One region of the Cellulosimicrobium sp. Marseille-Q8652 genome, then DNA from elsewhere that is predicted to be linked to it. Evidence: predicted binding sites of a transcription regulator. Region 1 holds the regulator's gene; the other holds the start of a gene.
What was found. Region 1 encodes Rex, which represses fermentation and respiration genes when NADH is low (regulators of the CRP and FNR family bind a similar motif). Its sites were predicted from a motif close to CTTGTGAANNNNTTCACAAG; they were not measured.
Positions count from the first base shown of each region.

Region 2: a site for Rex is predicted at 2,094-2,113, ahead of adhE (bifunctional acetaldehyde-CoA/alcohol dehydrogenase). Genes of this name have one in related genera too.

Region 1 covers NZ_CBCOPS010000001.1:541,533-545,721, reverse strand. Annotated here, with positions in the region: gene ACWPWV_RS02450 (30S ribosomal protein bS22) at 74-172, shown strand; gene ACWPWV_RS02445 (HAD family hydrolase) at 307-1,122, opposite strand; gene ACWPWV_RS02440 (glutaredoxin family protein) at 1,171-1,488, shown strand; gene ACWPWV_RS02435 (redox-sensing transcriptional repressor Rex) at 1,552-2,223, shown strand; gene ACWPWV_RS02430 (YceI family protein) at 2,371-2,922, opposite strand; gene ACWPWV_RS02425 (MarR family winged helix-turn-helix transcriptional regulator) at 3,114-3,614, shown strand; gene ACWPWV_RS02420 (histidine phosphatase family protein) at 3,652-4,189, shown strand, end outside.
Region 2 covers NZ_CBCOPS010000002.1:549,299-553,487, reverse strand. Annotated here, with positions in the region: gene adhE (bifunctional acetaldehyde-CoA/alcohol dehydrogenase) at 1-2,007, opposite strand, end outside; gene ACWPWV_RS12375 (prolyl oligopeptidase family serine peptidase) at 2,201-4,189, shown strand, end outside.

The sequences.
Region 1 (4,189 bases):
GGAACGTACCGTCGCCGGCCGCCGACCAGCCGATCAGCTGCCGAACAGCACCGACAAGCATTGCGAGGACCGTATGGGCTCCGTCATCAAGAAGCGCCGCAAGCGTATGGCCAAGAAGAAGCACCGCAAGCTGCTTCGCAAGACGCGTCACCAGCGCCGTAACAAGAAGTGACGTCGCGCGCGTCCTGACGCGCACCGACCGCCGAGCCCGGCGCCCCGACAGGGGCGGCCGGGCTCGCTGCGTCCGGCACGGCACCGCACGCGCCGGGACGCTCTGCGGTCGTGACGTGCGAGCGTGACCGGCGGTCAGAGCCGCGCGATGCGCCGGTCGACGGCCCGGCGCACGGACCGCAGCACGAGCGCCCCCGCCCACACGGCACCGGCCCAGCTCGCGGTCCGGACACCGCTGCGGGCGACGCGCCGCCGACGCCCCCGGAACTCCCGGATGGGCCAGCCGACGTCCTGCGCGTGCCGGCGCAGCCGCGCGTCGGGGTTGATGGGGCACGGGTGCCCGACCTCGTTCATCATGGCGACGTCGTTGAGCGAGTCGCCGTAGGCGTAGGAGGCCTCGAGGTCGATGCCCTCGCGCTCGGCGAGGGCGGCGACGGCCGCGGCCTTCGCGCGCCCGTGCATGAGGTCGCCGACGAGCCGGCCCGTGTAGAAGCCGTCCTCGTGCTCGGCGACGGTCCCGAGGGCGCCGGTGGTGCCGAGGCGGCGGGCGATGAGCTCGCCGATCTCGACCGGGGTCGCGGACACGAGCCACACGTCGTGGCCCGCGGCGAGGTGCTCGTCGAGGAGGCGGCGCGTCCCGGGGTAGATGCGGAGCGACAGGACGGTGTCGTACACCTCCTCGCCGATCGCGGTGATCTCGGCGACGGACCGGCCGGCGATGAGGTCGAGCGCACGCGAGCGGATGCGGTCGATCTGCTTGCGGCTCTCGCCGAGCGCGAGGTAGCGCGCCTGGTGCGCGGCGAACCGGACGAGGTCGGTCGTGGAGAAGAACTCCCGGCGGTACAGGGCCTGCGCGAGGTGGAACGAGGACGCGCCGCGGATGATCGTGTTGTCGACGTCGAAGAACGCCGCCGTGCGGCGGGCGGGCGGCTGCCCGGGGGACGTCGGCATGCCGCCCACTCTATCGGCGCCCGTGAGGCGTGCCTCTACCCTGGGACGGTGAGCGCCGCCCAGCCGTCCGGTCGGCCGGACCCGTCCGGACCACCCGTCCCCGTCGTGCTGTACGGCCGCGCCGGGTGCCACCTGTGCGACGACGCACGGGTCGTCGTCCGCGAGGTGTGCGACGACGCGGGCGTGGCGTGGGCCGAGGTGGACCTCGACGACCCGGCGACGGACCCGGCGGTGCGCGAGCAGTACGGCGAGTACGTGCCGGTCGTCACGGTCGCCGGTGTGCAGCAGGGGTTCTGGCGCGTCGACGCGCGTCGCCTGGCGCGCGCCGTGGGACGGATTTCGGGCGCGCGCCCGGACCTGGGATGATCGGCACCGGGTACGCACGAGCGACCGTCGACGAGGACGGTCCCGGGACGACGGTGGTGGCAGGTGGCTGAGCAGTTTGTCGGTGAGGTGACGGTCCCGGGGATCCCGAGCGCCACGGTGGCGCGGCTCCCCTCCTACCTGCGAGCGCTGCGCGACCTCGTCGCGCGCGGGGTGACGACGACGTCGTCGGTCGAGCTCGCGGAGCTGTCGGGCGTGGGCCCGGCACAGCTGCGCAAGGACCTGTCGTTCCTCGGGTCGTTCGGGACGCGGGGCGTCGGCTACGACGTCGACTCGTTGGCGCAGTACATCACCGAGGCGCTGGGGCTCGTCGACGAGCACCGGATCGCCATCGTCGGGATCGGGAACCTCGGGCACGCGCTCGCGAACTACTCGGGCTACGAGCAGCGGGGGTTCCACGTCGCGGCCCTGCTGGACGCGTCGCCCGAGGTGGTGGGGACGCGCGCCGCGGGGATCGTCGTGGAGCACGTGGACGCGCTCGAGGACGTCGTGGCCCGCGAGAACGTGACGATCGTCGTCCTCGCGACGCCGGCCGCGCACGCGCAGGCGGTGACGGACCGCGTCGTCGCCGCGGGCGTCAAGGAGATCCTCAACTTCGCGCCGCGCGCGCTGCAGGTCCCCGCGGACGTCGACGTGCGCGGGGTGGACGTCGGCAGCGAGCTGCAGATCCTCGCGTTCCACTCGCAGGCGCGCGCCCTCGCGGCCGCGGACCGCTGAGGCCTGCGCCGGACGGTGCGAAGGTCCGGGGAGACGACGAGAGGCCGCGTGCGGGGGAGCACGCGGCCTCTCTCGGGCCGCCCCGGGGGGGCGGCCGAACCGCTCACCGGCCGGGCGGGGGCTGGCCGATGGCGGTGGTCGGTCGGGTCAGGCCTGCTTGATGGCCGAGACGTCGAGCGTGATCTTGATCTTGTCGCCGACGAGCACGCCGCCGGTCTCGAGCGCGGCGTTCCAGGTGAGGTCGAACTCCTTGCGGGAGATCTCCGTCTTCGCCTCGAACCCGGCGCGCGCGTTGCCGAAGGGGTCGGTCGCGGTGCCCGCGAACTCGGCCTCGAGCTCGACCGGCTTGGTCACGCCGTTGATGGTGAGGTCACCGGCGATGACGTAGTCGTCGCCGTCGCCCCGGATGCTGCGCGACGCGAAGGTCCACGTCGGCTTGCTCTCCGCGTCCCAGAAGTCGGCGCTGCGCAGGTGGTTGTCGCGGTTCGCGTCGCCGGTGCTCACCGACGCGGCGTCGAGCTCGGCGGAGACCGTCGAGGAGTCGAGGTCGTCGCCCACGGCGATCGTCCCGCCGGTGATCGCGAGCGTCCCGCGGACCTTCGAGATGCCGGCGTGGCGGACGGTGAAGGCGGCCTGCGAGTGCGAGGCGTCGATGGCGTAGGTACCGGCGGTGAGGCCGGAGGGCAGCGGCGTGGCCATGGGTGGCTCCTTCAGATCGGTGACGTGCGGTGCCTCGCGGTGGGTCCCGGGAGGAAGTCCAATGGTTGAAGATTCAATCACAGTCGCCGGTATCAACGCGACCCCGTGCTCCGTCTATTCCCGGTGATGGAAGAATCGTCACGACGCCCCGACAGACCACCCGAGGACCGGATGCACAGCCCGAGGACCGCATGACCAGCCAGCCCGCCACCCGCCCGGCCGCGGCGCTCGAACCCCGCTGGCTCGACGCCGAGCAGCAGCGGCAGTGGCGCGCCTATCTCGACGGCACGGTGCGCTTCATCGAGGCGCTGAGCCGTGACCACGAGGAGCGCTCGTCGGTGTCCCTCAACGAGTACGAGCTCCTCGTCCGTCTCTCCGAGAGCCCGGACCACACCCTGCGCATGTCCGCGCTCGCGGAGGGTCTCGCACGCTCGCGCAGCCGCGTGACGCACACCGTCGCGCGGATGGAGGCGCGTGGGCTCGTGCGCCGGTCGGCGAGCGTCGGCGACCGGCGGGGCGTGAACTGCGTGATGACCCCGGAGGGCTACGACGCGCTCGTGGCGGCGGCGCCGACGCACGTCGCCGCCGTCCGGCGGTACATGGTGGACGTCCTGACTCCCGAGCAGTTCCGGGCCCTCGGGGAGGCGATGGTCGCCGTCGCCGACGCGTGCAAGGCGGAGCGCGACGTCTGACACGCGGGCGCCACCGACCATCGCCGATACTGGACCCATGGTCTCCACCACCGTCCACCTGCTGCGCCACGGCGAGGTCCACAACCCCGACGGCGTCCTGTACGGCCGCATCACCGGCTACCACCTGTCCGAGCGCGGCCACGAGATGGCACGACGCGTCGCCGCGCACCTCGCGGGCGAGCCCGGGCCCGACGGCGCGTCCCGGCCCCGGGCGGACCTCACCGTGGTCGTCGCGTCCCCGCTCCAGCGGGCCCAGGAGACGGCGACGCCCGCCGCGGAGGCGTTCGGCGTCGAGCTCGGGACCGACGAGCGGCTCATCGAGGCCGCCAACCACTTCGAGGGCATGACGTTCGGCGTCGGGGACGGCTCGCTGCGCCACCCGCAGCACTGGCGGTACCTGTGGAACCCGCTGCGTCCGTCGTGGGGCGAGCCGTACGTCGAGCAGGTCGCGCGCATGCGCGCCGCCGTCGCGGACGCGCGGGACAAGGCGTCGGGGCACGAGGCGCTGCTCGTCAGCCACCAGCTGCCCGTCTGGCTCACGCGGCTCAGCTTCGAGAACCGGCGGCTGTGGCACG
Region 2 (4,189 bases), on a different contig from region 1:
CGCGGCGAGCCTCGCCGGCATGGTCTCGGTGAGGACAGGGTCGACGATCGCGACGGTCGGTGTGAGCGCGTAGTCGGCGAGCGGGTACTTGAAGCCCGTCTCCTCGTCGGTGATGACCGCGAACGGCGTCACCTCGGCGCCCGTGCCCGACGACGTCGGGACGCACACGAGCTTCGCCCGCTCCCCCAGCTCGGGGAACTTGTACGCGCGCTTGCGCACGTCGAAGAACTTCTCGCGCATGTCGGAGAACTCGATCTCCGGGTGCTCGTAGCGCAGCCACATGACCTTCGCGGCGTCCATCGGCGAGCCGCCGCCGATCGCGACGATCGTGTCCGGCTCGAAGTCGCGCATCGACTCGGCACCGCGGTTCACGGTCCCGACGCTCGGCTCGGGCTCGACGTCGTCGATGATCTGGATCGCGACGCGCTCCTCGCGGCGGCCGAGGACGTCGAGCACGCGGTCCACGACGCCGATGCGGCTCATCACCTTGTCCGTGACGACCGTGACGCGGTGCACGTCGCGCATCTGGGCGAGGTACTGGAGCGCGTTCGGCTCGAAGTAGGTCTTGGCGGGGACCTTGAACCACTGCATGTTGTTGTTGCGCCGCCCGATCCGCTTGACGTTGATGAGGTTGACCGCGGAGACGTTGTTCGACACCGAGTTGGCCCCGTAGCTGCCGCAGCCGAGCGTGAGCGACGGCAGGAGCGCGTTGTAGATGTCGCCGATGCCGCCGAGCGACGTCGGGCTGTTCCACAGCACGCGCACCGCCTTGACGCGCGACCCGTACCGCTCGACGAGCGCCTCGTCCGACGTGTGGATCGCGGCCGAGTGCCCGAGCCCGTCGAGCTCGACCATGCGCTCCGCGAGCGTGATCCCGTGCTCGGTGTCCCGCGCGCGCAGCACGGCGAGGACCGGCGTGAGCTTCTCGCGGCTCAGGGGCTCCTGCGGCCCGACGTCGTCGATCTCCGCGAGGATGATCGACGTGTCGTCGGGCACCTCGAAGCCGGCCTCGCGCGCGATCCACACCGGCGACTGCCCGACGACCTTCGGGTTGAGCCTCGCCCCGGCGCAGTTCGCGCCGCTCGCCTCGACGCCGAAGATCAGGCGCTCGAGCATCGCCTTCTCCTGCGGCGTCGCGCGGTAGGCGTGCAGCCGGTCGAGCTCGCGCATCGCGTCGTCGTAGACCGGGTCGTCGAGGATGAGCGCCTGCTCGGACGCGCACACCATGCCGTTGTCGAACGCCTTGGACATCACGACGTCGTTGATCGCGCGGCCGAGGTCGGCGCTCTTCTCGACGTAGGCGGGGACGTTGCCCGCGCCGACGCCGAGGGCCGGCTTCCCGGCCGAGTAGGCGGCGCGGACCATGCCGTTGCCGCCCGTGGCGAGGATGAGCGAGACGCCGGGGTGGTGCATGAGCGTGCTCGTCGCCTCGATGGACGGGTGCTCGACCCACTGGATGCAGTCGTCCGGCGCGCCGGCGGCGACGGCGGCGTCGCGCACGACGCGCGCCGCCTCGACCGAGGAGCGCTGCGCGCTCGGGTGGAACGCGAAGACCACGGGGTTGCGCGTCTTGAGCGCGATGAGGGACTTGAAGATCGTGGTCGACGTCGGGTTGGTCACCGGGGTGACCGCGCACACGACGCCGACGGGCTCCGCGATCTCGACGACGCCCGTCAGCTCGTCGCGGCCGACGACCCCGACGGTCTTGAGCCGGGCCATCGAGTTCGGCACGTGCTCGCACGCGAAGATGTTCTTCGTCGCCTTGTCCTCGAAGACCCCGCGGCCGGTCTCGGCGACGGCCATCTGCGCCAGGTGGCCGTGCTTGCTCAGCCCCGCCACGGACGCCTTGAGGACGATCCGGTCCACGTCCTCCTGCGTGAGGCTCATGTACCGGTCGAGGGCCTTGCGGGCCCGCTCGACGAGGACGTCGATCTCCTCGGTCGTGCGGGTGCGGATCTCGTCCTGACGGGTCTCGGCGACCTTCGTGCTCGTGCCCTTCGCGCTCATGCGTCCCCTCCGGAGCCCGGTCGGACCGGGCGACGGGCCGCGGGTGCTGCCAGGGCCGGATGCCCCGGCTCCTTCGGCGGTCTCTACTTGTGAAGACTTTCACAAGCCGCGGGCGGCGGCAAGGGCCCGCGCGTGTCGCGGCGAACACAGGTCTTTGGTCCCGTCCCGGACCGTCGCCGTAGGGTGGGGTCCCATGACAGCCGAGCACGTGACGGACGCGATCACCCCTGCGACCACCGACACCGACCCGTACCTGTGGCTCGAGGAGGTCGAGGGCGACGAGGCCCTCGCCTGGGTGCGGGCCCGCAACGCCGAGGTCGCCGCGACGCTCGAGGTCCCCGAGTCGTTCGCCGCGACCGAGGCGGCGATCCGCGAGGTCCTCGACTCCGACGCGAAGATCCCCGAGGTCTCCCTCATCGGCGACCGCCTGTACAACTTCTGGCGCGACGCGCGCCACGAGCGCGGCCTGTGGCGCCGCACGACCGTGGACTCCTACCGCACGGACGCCCCCGAGTGGGAGACCGTGCTCGACCTCGACGCGCTCGCGGCGCGCGAGGGCGAGAGCTGGGTGTGGCACGGCGCGAGCGTCCTGCGCCCGACGCCCGCGCAGCTCGCGGCCGGGGAGCCCTGGCGGCACGCGCTCGTCGAGCTCTCCCCCGGCGGCTCCGACGCCGACGTGACGCGCGAGTTCGACCTCGTGGAGAAGCGGTTCGTCGAGCCCGCCGAGGGCGGCTTCCACCGCGCCGAGGCGAAGGGGTCGCTCGGCTGGGTCGACGCCGACACCGTCTACGTCTTCACCGACTTCGGCCCGGGGACGCTCACGCCGTCGGGCTACCCGCGCGTCGTCAAGCGCTGGACGCGCGGCACACCGCTCGCCGACGCCGTGACGGTGTTCGAGGGCACGGACGAGGACATGTACATCTCGGCGTGGCGCTCGCACACGCCCGGCTTCGAGCGCGACTTCGTGCACCGCTCCAAGGCCTTCTACTCCGACGAGCTCTACCTCGCCGAGGCCCCCGGCACGCCCGAGCAGCGCCTCACGAAGATCGACGTCCCCGACTCGGCCGAGGTCGGCGTGCGCCGCGAGTGGATGCTCGTCGAGCTGCGTGACGACTGGACGGTCGGGGGCGCGACGTACGTCGCGGGGTCGCTCCTCGTCACCCGGCTCGACGACTTCCTCGCCGGCGACCGTGGCTTCACCGTGCTCTTCGAGCCGACGGCGACGACGTCGCTCGCGGGCGCCACGTGGACCCGCCACCACCTCGTCGTCAACGTGCTCGACGACGTGAAGAACCGTCTCCACGTCCTCACGCCGCCCGCGGAGACGGCGGAGGACGCCGCCTGGGTGCGCTCCGAGATCCCGGGCCTGCCTGCGCTGGGCACGATCGGCGTCGGCGCGGTCGACCCCGTCGAGACGGACGACCTGTGGCTCGTCACGACCGACTACCTCACGCCGACCACGCTGTCGCTGGTCCGCCTCGGCGAGCACCCCGGGGACGCCGTCGCGCCCGAGCCGCTCAAGTCCAACCCCGCGTTCTTCGACGCCTCCGGCATGACCGTCGCCCAGCACTTCGCCACGTCCGACGACGGCACGCGCGTCCCGTACTTCGTCGTCGGCCGCGCGGACCTGGTCGCGGGCGGAGCGGGGGTCGACGACGCGGCCGGCGGCACCCCGTCGGGCGGCGGTCCCGCCCCCACCCTGCTGTACGGGTACGGCGGCTTCGAGGTCTCCCTCACGCCCGGCTACTCGGGCGCGCTCGGTCGCGCCTGGCTGTCGCAGGGCGGCGTGTACGTCGTCGCGAACATCCGTGGCGGCGGCGAGTACGGGCCCTCGTGGCACCAGGCCGCGCTCAAGGCCGACCGGCACCGGGCCTACGAGGACTTCGCCGCGGTCGCCCGCGACCTCGTCGCGCGCGGCATCACCACGCACGAGCACCTCGGCATGGAGGGCCGGTCCAACGGCGGCCTGCTCGCGGGCAACATGCTCACGCAGTACCCGGACCTGTTCGCCGCGGTGATCGTGGGCGTCCCGCTGCTCGACATGAAGCGGTACACGAAGCTCCTCGCCGGCGCGTCGTGGGCCGCCGAGTACGGCGACCCGGACGACCCGGACCAGTGGGAGTTCCTGCGCACGTTCTCGCCGTACCACCTGTTCGACGGCGACCGCGCGTACCCGCCGGTG